4 regions of the Pseudochelatococcus lubricantis genome follow, and region 4 is predicted to be linked to each of the others. Evidence: riboswitches for the same ligand, from Rfam matches in the RefSeq annotation. Region 4 holds a riboswitch; each other region holds the start of a gene.
What was found. A riboswitch is a leader RNA that binds a small molecule or an ion and turns the genes downstream of it on or off. The one in region 4 is predicted to bind cobalamin.

Region 1 (3,365 bases), on a different contig from region 4:
TCGCCTTGCCCACGTTCTCGTAGGACGTGAAATCCGTGTTGGTGTTGATGAGATTGTCGATATCGTTGTGGAAATACGTGGCGCCGATCAGCACGCGCTCTCCGGCAAGCGGTTGCTCGAAGCCGATATCGTAGCCGGTGCTTTCCTCCGGCCGCAGATCCGGATTGCCGTAGAAGTTGTAGAGCGGGCGCGAATCCATGAAGCGCTGGCTCAGGGTAGGGGCCTTGAACCCCGTGCCGACGCTCGCCTTCAAGCGCGTTTCCAGCACCGGCAGCGTGAAGGTGGGGGCGATGCGCCAGGTGGTGTGGGCACCGAAATCGTCGTTGTCGTCGTGGCGAATGTTGGCGGCGAAGGCAAGGCGGTCGAAAATCTTCCCCTGCCATTCGATGAATCCCGCGCTGTTGCCGGCAGACGCCGTAAGGCTGGCGTCGTCGAAGCGTTCGCGTTCGTGCTGGAGCCCAAGGATGAGCTTGTGATCGGGCGCGACGACGACATCCGCGCGCCAGTCGTAGATCGTCCGCTCGCCGAGATACTCCGTCACGCTGCCGGGGCCGAACGCGGTCGCGGGCTCCGTGCTCTCGCGGTCCTCGTTGGCGTAGCCGATGCCAAAGGTGTTGGTGATGCGCCCGTCCCACAGCGACCACACGCCCTCCGCACGGGTTACGAAGCGTTGGTTGCGCTGTTCGCTGCGGGCGGCGTTCGGAGCGCCGGGCCAACCTCCGTCGGTCGTGTTCTTCAGCAGCGCGTCGCTGTAGCGGCCGACGACGGACAGGCGAAAATTGTCGGTGACCGCGAAGCCGAGCCGCGTGGCGAAACTCCAGTTGTCATAAAAGTCGTCGTTGATGCGCTGGCCGGGTGGCACCAGTTCCGGCGGCGTCACCGGCGTCGCCTCCGTCCGCAGGTGAGCGGCGGAGAAGAAATAGTCGAACCGCTCGCCGCCGCCGGACAGGCTCGCGCTCTGGTTGAAGGTGCCTGCCGAACCGCCTTCGAGCATGAGCGCCGCCTTTGGCGGCCCCTTGCCGGCCTTCGTCGTGATGCTGATCACCCCCCCGAGTGCATCCGCGCCGTACAGGCCGCTCTGCGGGCCGCGCAGCACCTCGATGCGCGCGACGTCGGCTGTCGCCAGATGGCTGAAATCGAACACGCCATTCGGCGTCGACGGATCATTGACCGGCACGCCGTCGACCAGCACCTTCACGTGGTTGGCGTTGGTGCCGCGCAGGAAAACGGATGCCTGCCCACCGGGACCACCGGTCTGCACCATGTTCAGGCCGGGAACCGTGGCGAGCGCGTCCGCGAGCGTGCGCCGCTGGTCGCGGGCTATCTCCTGCTCCGTGATGACCGTCACCGCCGAGCCGACCTGCGCCACCGGCGTCGGTACGGCGGTCGCGGTCACCGTGATCTCGTCAAGCATCATTGCATCCGCCTGCCGGGCGTGCACCGGGTCGGCCTGCATGGCGAGCGCCGCCAGCGCCGGCGGAACGGAAAACAGAAAAGCGACGCGCAGCGCATGCGCCGTCGACAGGCGGAGGGGAGGGAACAAGACAGAACCTCTTCGGGCAACGCCGGCCCGGAGGCAGCGCACGTCAGGTGGCACGTCACCGCGACAAGACACACCCGCCCGCCCGAAGACGAGAACGGCAAGCCCGCACCGGCACACCCCGACCGATGGTCCGCTGTGACCACGTCCGACGGCAGGTCTCCTGGCTCGCGGTTGACGCCTGCACCGCCTTCCCGGACCGAAATCCAGTGGCCTCGTGGCGCAAGCCTGCCGCTCACAGTTGCGGGGGCAGCCGCAGTATCACGCATCGCGCTCACTGCGTTCCCTTTTCATCCTCGGAAGGAACCGTCACGATGAAGCTACACTTTGCACGCACCGCTGTCAAAAACCCGCCGCAATTGTCAACACCGGAACCTTTCTCCTGGCGGTGACAGGCATGATATCGTCATATATGACATATATCTGGAGAAAATGACATATGATTCGAAAAATAGATCGCATTCGCCATAGGAGCGACGCAACCGTCGCCTCGCTCGCATCGCGCTTCGCCGGCTTAACGTTAATCGTCGCGCCAGAGTTAATCCCGGTTTAACCGCCTGGGGACTACACTTGGCTCGAATCAAGCCAATTTGCGAGTTCTGCCCGAAACATGCGAACCATCCGAAGGACCTCGTCCCACGCTGAGGATATTTCCGATGCGTTGCGCCGCTTCATGGTGCAGCGTGCTGTCGAACTGGCCGGCCTTTTCCTGCTCGCGTTCATCGGTGCATCGGTTCTGGCGCTGATGACGTGGTCGGTTGAGGACCCGAGCCTGACCCACGCCACGGACGGGCGGGTCGCCAACATGCTGGGCATGCCGGGGGCCATCTTCGCCGATCTCATCATGCAGATATTCGGCCTCGGCTCCGTCGCGCTGCTGCTGCCGTGCGCGGTCTGGGCCATCCGGCTCGTGGGGCGGCGGCCGCTGCCGCGTCCGGCGCTGCGCATCGGCCTTTGGCTGGTGGGAACGGGCGCTGCCTCGGCGGTCGCGAGCGCGCTGCCGGAAACCGCCCGCTGGCCGCTGCCGTCCGGACTTGGCGGTGTGGTCGGCGATGCGCTGCTGTTCGGCGGCCACGGCCTGGCCGGCACGGGCGGCATCGGCGGCGTGATCGTCGGGCTCTTCTATGCCGCTACCGCCATTCTCGCGCTTTCTGCGGCCTCTGGCTTCGGCCTCGCGCAAGCCGCGCGCTCTCCGTCCCCCGAGTCTCCTTACGATATGCCGGCCGCGGATGACGACGGCCGCGACGAGCCGGGCTGGGGGATCGTCTCGCTGGGCGCCGTCATCCATGGCCTGATGACGCTGCGCACGGCACTCGCACGTCGCTTCCGCAAGCCCGACCCGCTGCGTGACGGGCGCGAGCCCGCCGAAGGGCTGGCAGCGCACCCGGCGCGGGAGCCCGTGTTCGGCGACGATTACGACTTTGCCGAGTCGTACGCCACGCACCAGCCGCAGGCTGTGCACCAGGCACCCGCGCAGAACTTTCCGCAAGGCTATCCACAGGCCGCGCCCGCATTTACCGGCGACGGGAGCATCGAGGCGGCAGGGGACATTCCGCCCGAAATCGCCGCCTTCGCACCCACGCGCGGGCGCCCGTCGCGCGTCCACATGCCGGCGGCGCCCGTTCCCGCCGCCGTTCTTCCGCAACCGCCGGAGCCGATTGCTGCGCCGCCGTCTTTCGACGCCCCTCTGGGCGCTCCCGAAGGCGCAGTTTCGGCCGACGGCACTCCGGCATGGCGCAAGCCGTTCCAGTTGCCGCCGAATGTGCGCTTCACCCGCAGCACGGACCGCGAGCTGGCCGCGCGCCAGCGCGTCGCGACGGACGGC
Region 2 (3,365 bases), on a different contig from region 4:
ACGGACGCGCCGCCGATGTTCGCGTCACAAAGCCGGTAGACGAAACTCACGAGCAGCGTCAGCAGGCCCGCGTTGACGAACGCCGCCCCCATGCCGCCCACGCCGATATAATCGGTGATCAACGTATCCCGCGCCGTCACGATCCTGATGAGACCATCAAATATCTCGGCAGGCCCCGATACGGCAAAGCCGAACAGGATGAAGGCGAGCGCGTAGGCACGGACAATGGCGAGCATCTGGCCGTCCGAAAGCCGGAGCGCGGCATCGGTTTGCGACCCCGGCTCCATGTCGCCGCCTGTTTGCCTCGCATTCATGATCGGTTGCCCCTGGAATGCTGTCACGATCCCCTCCACGCCGGCCTGACGTCCGATCTACTGCGATGCGGTCAGGCTCCCGCCATGCGCCGCAGCCTGCCGGGTGTATTTCTGGCGCAACTGCTCCCGCTTCTCCCTTGCCATGCCGCTTATCAGAAAAACGTCGAAGAGCGTCCACAACAACCCGATGATGCAAATATTCAGGACGATCTGCAGGATCGCGCTTTTTGGGCGGCCGAGGTAAAACCTGTGCGCGGATAGCAAGCCGAGGAAGAACCACAGCAGGTAGGCGACGATGAGGTTCGGCCCCTCGTTTTGAACTTGCATTTCAACGACGAGGCGGTCTTGCGGGCTGAGTGACATGAGATATTCCTGAACCATATGGAATCGTCCGCACAATAGCATGGCGGGCGCTCCCCGAGGGACCTTCTACCCGAGAAACGTCGCCGGACGAGCGTTAAAACGCTGTTGAATGCAGCGGCTTTCCCCGGCATCGTGGCGCGTGCTTTTCAAACGTCGGTCAGCCTCTCGACCATTTCTACGTTTCGCTGAAACGTAGCAATGGTCTATCGCTTCGCTTCAGAGAAGCGCGAGCGGTAACGCCCGCAGCGTCCATCGGCGGCCGTCGTGCCGCAGGTCGGTGACCGACAACGGCCCGGCGTCGAGCCGCCAGAAGCAGGCGGCCGGCGCGCCGAGTGCATGCAGCGCCGCCGCGCGGGCCACTGCCGGATGGGTGACGGCGATGACACTCCCCCCCGTGCAGGCCGCATCCAGCCACGCGCCGACACGGCGGATCAGGGCCGAGACCGATTCGCCGCCGTGGGGGGCGTCGTCCGGATCGCCGAGCCAGGCGGCCACCGCCGCCGGTGTCTCGGCCGCGATCCCGGCGATGCTGCGGCCGCGCCAGAGCCCGAAGTCGCAGTCGTCGAGCCCGGCAATCGCCTCGGCGTCGAGCCCGAGCGCGGCCGCGGTCTGCCTGGTGCGCCGCTCCTGGCCGGACAGCGCACGATCGGCGCGCGGCAGGCGCCCGGCGAGTGTTGCTGCAAGGGTTTCCGCTGCCGTTTCCAGCTCCTCGTCCATGGGGAAACGGCCAGCGCGTGTCGCGGCTGTGGCGGCGTGGCAGAGCAGGGTGAGGCGTGTGGTCATGGTCCGGCATTCCGAGGCAGGCGCACCGCCCGGTTTCATATACATCAGGCGGGCGCGGGTTTCGTTGACTTGAGCATGAGGGAAGGTCATTATCCGGTATCGCTGGGAACGGGAAGTCGGTGGAAATCCGGCATGGTCGCGCCACTGTGACCGGCCGCGCGTATTGCGCGACCGGAAGTCAGACCCCGTTCCGGCATGATCTGAACCCGATCGGGACGCGCCATCCCAGAGGAGCTACGATGACCGATTTTACACATTTTCCGTCCGCCAAACCGGCGGTGATTCCCGTCAGCGAAATTCTGCCCTGGGCGGTCTTTGCCGGCCTGCTGTCGCTGCTGGCCATCTATTTCATCGGCGCGGAGCAGGGCGCGGTGGCGCTGTTCCAGGGCGAGTTCATCCACGAGTTTGTGCATGACGGCCGACACCTCCTCGGCTTTCCCTGCCACTGACGCCCGGAGTCGACATCATGGTCAGAACCCTGCTGGTGCGGGGCATGCTCGTCGGTCTTCTGGCGGGTGTGCTTGGTTTCGTTTTCGCGTATCTCGTCGGCGAGCCGCCGGTGGACGCGGCCATCGCCATTGAGGAGAGCGCGGCCGCCGCCGCCGGCGGAGCGTCCGGCGACGAGCCGGAGGTCGTCAGCCGGCTGGTGCAAAGCACACTCGGCCTGTTGACGGCGCTTGCGGTGTTCGGCGCCGCGCTCGGCGGCATTTTCGGGCTGGCCTTCGCCTATGCGCAGGGCAGGCTCGGACGGATCGGTCCGCGCGGCACGGCGGCCTTCCTCGCCGTTGCCGGCTTCATCTCCCTCGTGCTGGTTCCCCAGATCAAATATCCGGCAAACCCGCCGGCCGTGGGCAGCCCGGACACCATCGACATCCGCACCGGGCTCTACTTCACACTCATCCTGCTGTCGGTCGTCGCCGCTCTCGCTGCTCTCGCCATCGGCCGCCGCCTCGTGGCGCAGTACGGCACGTGGAACGCCGCGCTCATCGGCGGCGGCGTTTATGTGGTGGCCATGGCCCTGGCGATGTTCGTCATGCCGACCATCAACGAGGTGCCGGCCGAATTCGCGCCCGCCGTGCTGTGGGATTTCCGCGTCGCCACCATCGGCCTGCAGGTGGTGCTGTGGACGACGCTGGGTGTCGCCTTTGGCCTTCTGTCCAGCCGGCAGACGTCCGCAGCGAGCCGCAGCGGATGAAAGCCGGCGCCGCTGCAAACCGCATGGCGGCGCGGCGGCTCCGGCCGTGTCGCCGTCTGGCTGTGGCGCTTCTGGCTGCGTGGCTTCCGCTCCTCGCTGCCGCCCCGCCCGCGCTGGCGCACCGCAGGACCGCCGGGCCGACCGATGGAATCGCCATCGCTGGCATTTCCCATGGCGAGATGGCCATCCTCGATGCCCATCGTCGCGCTATCGTCGCCCGGGCGGCACGCAAGCCGCTGGCCGACGAGACGTTCTGGCGCGTGCTGAACTACGCCCGGATCCAGCATGCGTTCTGCCTGTGGGGGCTGGCGCCGGGCAGCGTCGCCGACGAGGAGAGCCCGTTCAACGAATGCTCGCACGCCTATCTCGCCGCGGCCAAGGATCTTCTGGTCCGCATGCGGGCCATGCCCGACATGGATGCCGCGACTCGCGCCCTGGGCGAGCGGGTCGATCGAGACCTGCTGCTTGCCGGCGCCCTTGAGGTATGCTCCTACAGCGCCGATACCTTCAACACTGCGGATGTGATCCGCCCGCGGTGGGCGCAGATGACCGTGCACCCGCCGACACTGATGGCGTTCGGCGGGCTCGCGGCCGCAGGTGTGGGGATGACAGCGGCGATGACATGGCGCCGGCGGTTTCGCTGGCGTAGCCTAGAGGGTTGAGGCTCTGCCAGCGCCATGCATCCGCGCACATCCTGTCGATGTCGCGCT
Region 3 (3,365 bases), on a different contig from region 4:
CCGGCGTTTCCGTGGCCGCAGCGAAGCCCATGTTGGCGATGTCGTTCGCGCGCAGGTTGACCTCGGAAGCACTGCCCGCCCCCTCCACCAGCACTATGTCCGCCTCGCCCGCCAGCCGCCGGAAGCTGTCGAGCACATAAGGCAGCAACGTCGCCTTGAGCCCCTGATAGCGCCGCGCGTCGGCGCTGGCGAACACCTGCCCCTGCACGATGACCTGTGAGCCGGTCTCGCTCTGCGGCTTCAGCAACACCGGATTCATGTGGACGCCCGGCGGCACGCGGGCGGCGCGCGCCTGCAGCGCCTGCGCGCGGCCGATCTCGCCGCCGTCGGCCGTCACCGCCGCATTGTTCGACATGTTCTGCGGCTTGAATGGCCTCACGCTCAGTCCGCGATTGGCAAGCGCCCGCGCCAGCCCGGCAACGATGAGCGATTTGCCCACGTCCGACCCCGTGCCCTGAAACATCAACGCGCGGGCCTGCCTCGCCATCCGTCAGAACTCGATTCCCGGCTGCGCCTTCACACCGGCGGCGAAATGGTGCTTGACGGCGCCCATCTCCGTCACCAGATCGGCAGCCGCTATCAGCTCGGGCTTGGCGTTGCGTCCCGTCACGACGACATGCAGATCGTTCCGCCGGTTCCGCAGCGTGTCGACCACCTCGGCGAGGTCCAGATAATCGTAGCGAAGCGCGATGTTCAGTTCATCCAGAACGACAAGGCTGAGCGCGGGATCGCCGATGAGTTCGCGCGCCTTGTCCCACGCCCGGCGCGCGGCGGTGATGTCGCGCTCCAGGTCCTGCGTTTCCCAGGTGAAGCCCTCGCCCATCGTATGCCAGACGACGCGCTCGCCGAACGCGGAGAACGCCTCGCGCTCGCCCGTCTGCCACACGCCCTTGATGAACTGCACCACGCCGACCCGCCTGCCGTGTCCCAGCATGCGCAGCGCCAGCCCGAAGGCCGCTGTCGACTTGCCCTTGCCGGGCCCGGTGTTGACGATCAGCAGCCCCTTTTCCACCGTCTTTGCGGCGACTTCCGCATCCTGCACCGCCTTGCGGTTCTGCATCCGTGCCTTGTGGCGCTGCGCCCGTTCCTCGCTGATATCCGTCATTCCCACCTCGTCCGATCCGTCATGCCGCCACTCATTTCACCTGCATCGCGAGCCCAGCAACCATGAACACCACGCGATCCGCCCGCGTCGCGACCATCTGGTTAAGCCGTCCGGCGGCATCGCGGAAGCGGCGTGCCAGGGCGTTGTCCGGCACGATGCCGAGGCCTACCTCGTTGGAGACCACGACCCACGGCCCGCGCGGGCGGCCGAGCGCCTCCGCTAGCCGCTGGCTTGCCGTCTCCACATCCGGTCCGTCCGGCGACAGCATGACGTTGGTCAGCCACAAAGTCAGGCAGTCCACCAGCACCGGCATGCCTTCCGGCGTGGCGGCCAGTGCACCGGCGACGTCGAGCGGCGCCTCCCGGGTGTTCCAGCCCGCCGGCCGCCTGGCCGCATGGGCGGCGATACGCGCATGCATCTCCTCGTCGTAGGCCTGCGCGGTCGCGATATAGCGCCACGGCGCGGGCTGCTCCATGATCAGCCGCTCCGCGTGGCTGCTCTTGCCGGAGCGCGCGCCACCCAGCACGAATGTAAGAGACGAACGGTGCGCCAAGAAACTACCCGATCCTTAGAGAAACTGCCCGATCCGCAAAGAAACTGCCCCAGCCCGAAACCAGCCGCCGGAGCCTGAAACAGAGGGGCGCGCCCGGGCCGATTCTCCGCGAGCATAGGGCCGAACCCGCTTGCAACCAACGCAAATTTGCGCCGTTGACAGGCTCCGCTCCCCGGCCCTAGATGACGTATGACGGTCTTTCCCCGCATGAGCAATGCCGGGGAAAGCTAAGAGGGAATGCGGTGCGCAAACGTTCGTCCGCCGGACTTTCGTTTGTTATGCCGCAGCTGTTCCCGCAACTGTAGCCGGATAGCTCTTCCGCGTTGAGCGCTCTCCGATCGGAAAGCGCTCAAAGCACACAATCGCGGAGCCTGTTACGATTTCGCAAAATCGGAGCACGCTCCCACGCCACTGAGTACTCGGGAAGGCGGTGGACGAGCGAGAATCCGGGAGCCAGGAGACCTGCCGTCACCCGATTCACTCTGACCGTCCGGCGGGAGAACCGGACAGGGAGCGCATTTCGATGGCTGATTCCGCCCTTTCCGCCGCTCGCGGCCGCGTGCCTTGCACCATCATCACCGGCTTCCTCGGTGCGGGCAAGACGACCCTCATCCGCAACCTGCTCGAACAGACCGGCGGCAGCCGCCTCGCCATCGTCGTCAACGAATTCGGCGATGTGGGCATCGACGGCGAAATCCTGCGCAGCTGCGGCGTCGAGAACTGCCCGCAGGACAACATCGTCGAACTCGCCAACGGCTGCATCTGCTGCACCGTCGCCGACGACTTCGCCCCCGCTCTCGACCGCATTCTGGCGCTGGAGCCGAAGGTCGATCATATCCTGATCGAGACCTCCGGCCTGGCGCTGCCCAAGCCGCTGGTGCAGGCGTTCCAGTGGCCGGCGATTCGCGGGCGCGTCACGGTCGACGGCGTCATCGCCGTCGTCGACGGCCCCGCTCTCGCCGAAGGCCGTGTCGCCGCCGATCCCGCCGCGCTGGAGACGCAGCGTGCCGCCGATGCCTCCATCGACCACGACGATCCCGTCGAGGAAGTGTTCGAGGATCAGATCGCCTGCGCCGATCTTGTCATCGTTTCCAAGACCGACCTGCTCGGTGAGGCGGATCGCGCCCGTGTCGAGGAAACCCTGCGCCCGCACCTGCCGCCGGCGGTCAGGATCGTGGCCGGCGTAAACGGCAAGGTCGATGCCGCCGTGGCGCTGGGACTGGGGCTCGGCGTCGAGGACGACATCGAAAACCGCCGCACGCATCACGACGACGAGGCGGACCACGAGCACGACGAGTTCGACAGCTTCGTTGTCGAACTGCCCGCCGTCGCCCGGCCGGAAGATCTGGCGCGGCGCATCAGTGCCGCTGTCGAGGCCGAGAACATCCTGCGCCTCAAGGGCTTCGCCCACGTCGAGGGCAAGCCGCTGCGCCTGCTTGTGCAGGCGGCGGGTCCGCGTGTCGACCACTATTTCGACCGCCCGTGGAGCGCGGACGAAACGCCGCGCACGCGCCTCGTCGTCATCGGCCTCAAGGGCATCGACCGCGCGGCGATCGAGCGAATCCTCGCCGCATGAGCGCCCCGCGCCAGTGATCCGCGAAAGCACGGACCATGCATCTGCTCGCCACCACCACCGCCTCGCTGGATGACCTGATCGAGCCTGTCGATCTCGGCCAATCCCCGGCGCCGCTGGCGGCGCTGTCCTTC
Region 4 (3,365 bases):
GCGAGGTCTCGATGGAGATCACGTCGGCATCCATGGCCCCGATGGCGTCGATGATGTCGTTGAACTCCGAGTAGCACATGTGCGTATGGATCTGCGTTTCGTCCCGCACGCCGGACGACGTGAGCCGGAAGCTCTCCACCGCCCAGTCGAGGTAATGCTTCCAGTCCGCCTTGCGCAACGGCAGTCCCTCGCGAATCGCCGGCTCGTCGATCTGGATAACGCGGATTCCGGCGGCCTCCAGGTCCGCCACCTCGTCGCGCAGCGCCAGCGCGATCTGGCGGCAGACGTCGGCACGCAGGATGTCGTCGCGCACGAAGGACCATTGCAGCATGGTGACAGGGCCGGTCAGCATGCCCTTCACAGGCTTGTCGGTCAGCGACTGGGCGTAGGCGATCCACTCCACCGACATCGGCTGTGGGCGCGAGACATCGCCGAAAATGACGGGCGGACGCACGCAGCGCGAGCCGTAGCTCTGCACCCAGCCATTGCGGGTGAAGGCGTAGCCGTCGAGCAGCTCGCCGAAATACTGCACCATGTCGTTGCGCTCGAACTCGCCGTGCACGAGCACGTCGAGGCCGATCTCGTCCTGCCAGCGGACGGTGGCCGCCGTTTCCTTGCGCAGGAAGGCGTCATAGCCCGCGCCGTCCAGTTCGCCGCGCGTGTGGGCGGCGCGCGCCTTGCGCACCTCGCTCGTCTGCGGGAAGGAGCCGATGGTGGTCGTGGGGAAGCGCGGCAGATTGAGCGCCTCCCGCTGCGCCTCGCGCCTTTCGCTGAACGGGTGGGCGCGGCGTGTGTCCTCCGGCTTCACCGCTGCGAGGCGGGTGGCGACCGCCGGGTTGTGGATGCGCGCCGACGCGGCGCGCGTCCGCGCGGCAGCGGCGGAGGCGGCAAGCTCATCCTTCACGGCATCGCGCCCCTGCGCCAGCGCACGGCCCAGGATCGACAACTCGTCGAGCTTCTGGGCGGCGAAAGCCAGCCAGCCCTTCAGTTCCGCGTCGAGGCCGGTTTCAAGCGTGAGGTCGTACGGCACGTGCAGCAGCGAGCAGGAGGCCGAAACGATGAGATGATCGGTGCCCCGCCTTGCCGCGACGGGCTCGATGCGGTCGAGGATCGCCGGCAGGTTGGCGCGCCAGACGTTACGGCCATCGATCACGCCGAGCGACAGCACCAGCCCCGCCGGCGCCTCCGCCAGCAAGGCATCGAGCTGCCCGGGCGCCCGGGCGAGATCGAGATGCAGGCCGGCGACCGGCAGCGACAGCGCCGTCGCGCGGTTGTCCCCAAGCGCGCCGAAATAGCTGGTGAGCTGGATCTTCAGGCCCGACACGGCGCGGGCGAACATGCCATAGGCGGAGGCGATGGCGGCGCGGGTCGCGTCGTCGAGATCGAGCGAGAGCACTGGCTCGTCGATCTGCACCCAGTCGGCGCCGTGGGCGGCGAGGCGGCGCAGGATTTCCGTGTAGACGGGCAGCAGGCCAGGCAAAAGCGAAAGCGTATCAAAGGCTTCATCGCGGCTCTTGCCGAGCTTCAGGAAGGTGACCGGGCCGATCAGCACCGGGCGCGTGCGGTATCCGAGTGCCGCTGCCTCGCGAAACTCGTCGATGATCTTGGTAGAGGCGAGCGCGAACTCCTGGCCGCGCGAAAACTCCGGGACGAGATAGTGGTAGTTGGTGTCGAACCATTTCGTCATTTCCAGAGCCGGCAAGCCGGATGTCGAACCATGCGCATGGCCGTGAACGGCGCAGGCTTCGACGTCGCCCTCGGTGCCGCGGGCGAGCGCGAAGTAGGTTTCCAGCGACACCGGACCGCCCTTCCAGCCATAGGCGGCGGGAATGGCGCCGACGGCGACGGCGGTGTCAAGAACCTGGTCGTAAAGGGAAAAATCGTTCGACGGAATGTGCGCGATGCCGGCCGCGTGCTGGCGCGCCCAGTTGGCGACGCGCAGGCCGGCGGCGGTTTCGAGCAGGGCTTCCTGCCCGATCTTGCCGGACCAGAAGGCTTCGAGCGCCGTCTTCAGCTCGCGGCGGGGGCCTATGCGCGGCACGCCGAGGGTGGCGGTGGGCACAGAAGGCGGATTGGGAGACGAAGACGTATGAGACAAAGACATCGGCTATAACCCCTTGAAATGGGGGGCAAAAGGCCGAGCGGACGCACGCGGACGCCGCCCCGGGTCCACTCCGGGGACGCGCCACGACAGGCGACCACCGGGGACCCCGCCCGAGGACGTTCATGCATCGTGGCAGGTCTCCTGGCTCGCGGGTCAGCGCACCCGTCCGGCCTTCCCGATGGATGTGGCAAGAATGCCACCATCAGTGACACGAATTGGACGGGCGCTCGCCGCCGACAGTTGCGGGGTGCAGCTCCGGAATCGGATCGCGGCCGCTCCCGCGGCCACGCCCTGCACCGGATTCCCTCTTGGCTTCGCCGCCGCCGACGGCAGGGCGAAGAACCACGACCGTCGCACTATGACAGATCGGGATCGGCGGTCAAGCATATATATAAAGATATGTTTATATCATTGTTTTACTTCTGGCTGCTGAAGCGCTCGACGATACGTTTCCGGAGCCCGTCGCGCACGGAACGGTAGGCATCGAGGCGCTGGTCGCGCGATCCCTGCACGGCGGTGGGATCGAAGGTCGGCCAATACTCCACCGCGGCGGCCATGGTTCGGGTCAGTTCCATCGCCCGGTGATGCGCCTCGGGGGAAAGGGTGACGATGAGATCGAAGCCGGTATCCTCCAGCTCCTCCAGCGACTGGGGGCGGTGGCCGGCAAGGTCGATGCCGATCTCGTCCATGACAGCGACAGTGAAGGGGTCGATCTCGTCCGGCCGCACGCCGGCCGAGGCGACGTAAAGCGAGCGCCCGAAATAGTGGCGGGCGATGCCCTCCGCCATGGGCGAACGCACCGCGTTCAGGGCGCACATGAACAGCACGGACTGGATGCGACGCCCCGCCGTTCCGTCGGCCATGTCAGCCCTTCCAGTGCAAGGCGAACAGCAGCGTGAACAGCCGGCGTGCCGTGTCGAAATCGACGTCGAGCTTGCCCGCCAGCCGTTCGCGCAGCAGCTCCGACGCCTCGTCGTGCATGCCGCGCCGCCCCATGTCGATGGCCTCGATCTGCGACGGCGTGGCCGTGCGAATGGCGGCGTAATAGCTTTCGCAGATAAGCTCGTAGTCCTTGATCACGCGCCGGAACGGCGTCAGCGACAGGAAATGCGAAACGACATGCGCGCCTTCCGCCTCGCGTATCTCCAGCGCCAGCTTGCGGTCGACCAGCGCGATGCGGAGCGCATACGGACCACCCTCGTGGCCGGCGACGGTAAAATGGTTTTCTTCAAGAATATCCCAGATGGCGACGGCGCGCTCG

Region 1: linked by a shared signal. The riboswitch ahead of ACFFJ7_RS09050 (TonB-dependent receptor plug domain-containing protein) and the one ahead of metE (5-methyltetrahydropteroyltriglutamate--homocysteine S-methyltransferase) in region 4 are both predicted to bind cobalamin.
Region 2: linked by a shared signal. The riboswitch ahead of ACFFJ7_RS11065 (CbtB domain-containing protein) and the one ahead of metE (5-methyltetrahydropteroyltriglutamate--homocysteine S-methyltransferase) in region 4 are both predicted to bind cobalamin.
Region 3: linked by a shared signal. The riboswitch ahead of cobW (cobalamin biosynthesis protein CobW) and the one ahead of metE (5-methyltetrahydropteroyltriglutamate--homocysteine S-methyltransferase) in region 4 are both predicted to bind cobalamin.

Annotation. Positions count from the first base shown of each region.
Region 1 is NZ_JBHLXC010000002.1:1,371,227-1,374,591, reverse strand. Features, by position in the region: gene ACFFJ7_RS09050 (TonB-dependent receptor plug domain-containing protein) at 1-1,543, opposite strand, end outside; cobalamin riboswitch at 1,677-1,865, opposite strand; gene ACFFJ7_RS09045 (DNA translocase FtsK) at 2,214-3,365, shown strand, end outside.
Region 2 is NZ_JBHLXC010000006.1:42,855-46,219, forward strand. Features, by position in the region: gene ACFFJ7_RS11050 (DUF1576 domain-containing protein) at 1-314, opposite strand, end outside; gene ACFFJ7_RS11055 (TM2 domain-containing protein) at 372-677, opposite strand; gene ACFFJ7_RS11060 (histidine phosphatase family protein) at 894-1,460, opposite strand; cobalamin riboswitch at 1,524-1,668, shown strand; gene ACFFJ7_RS11065 (CbtB domain-containing protein) at 1,700-1,909, shown strand; gene ACFFJ7_RS11070 (CbtA family protein) at 1,927-2,655, shown strand; gene galE (UDP-glucose 4-epimerase GalE) at 3,163-3,365, opposite strand, start outside.
Region 3 is NZ_JBHLXC010000006.1:249,889-253,253, reverse strand. Features, by position in the region: gene ACFFJ7_RS11995 (cobyric acid synthase) at 1-463, opposite strand, end outside; gene cobO (cob(I)yrinic acid a,c-diamide adenosyltransferase) at 491-1,105, opposite strand; gene cobU (bifunctional adenosylcobinamide kinase/adenosylcobinamide-phosphate guanylyltransferase) at 1,137-1,658, opposite strand; cobalamin riboswitch at 1,835-2,142, shown strand; gene cobW (cobalamin biosynthesis protein CobW) at 2,182-3,234, shown strand; gene cobN (cobaltochelatase subunit CobN) at 3,270-3,365, shown strand, end outside.
Region 4 is NZ_JBHLXC010000024.1:104,883-108,247, forward strand. Features, by position in the region: gene metE (5-methyltetrahydropteroyltriglutamate--homocysteine S-methyltransferase) at 1-2,104, opposite strand, end outside; cobalamin riboswitch at 2,219-2,466, opposite strand; gene ACFFJ7_RS19685 (arsenate reductase ArsC) at 2,521-2,967, opposite strand; gene ACFFJ7_RS19690 (UPF0262 family protein) at 2,969-3,365, opposite strand, start outside.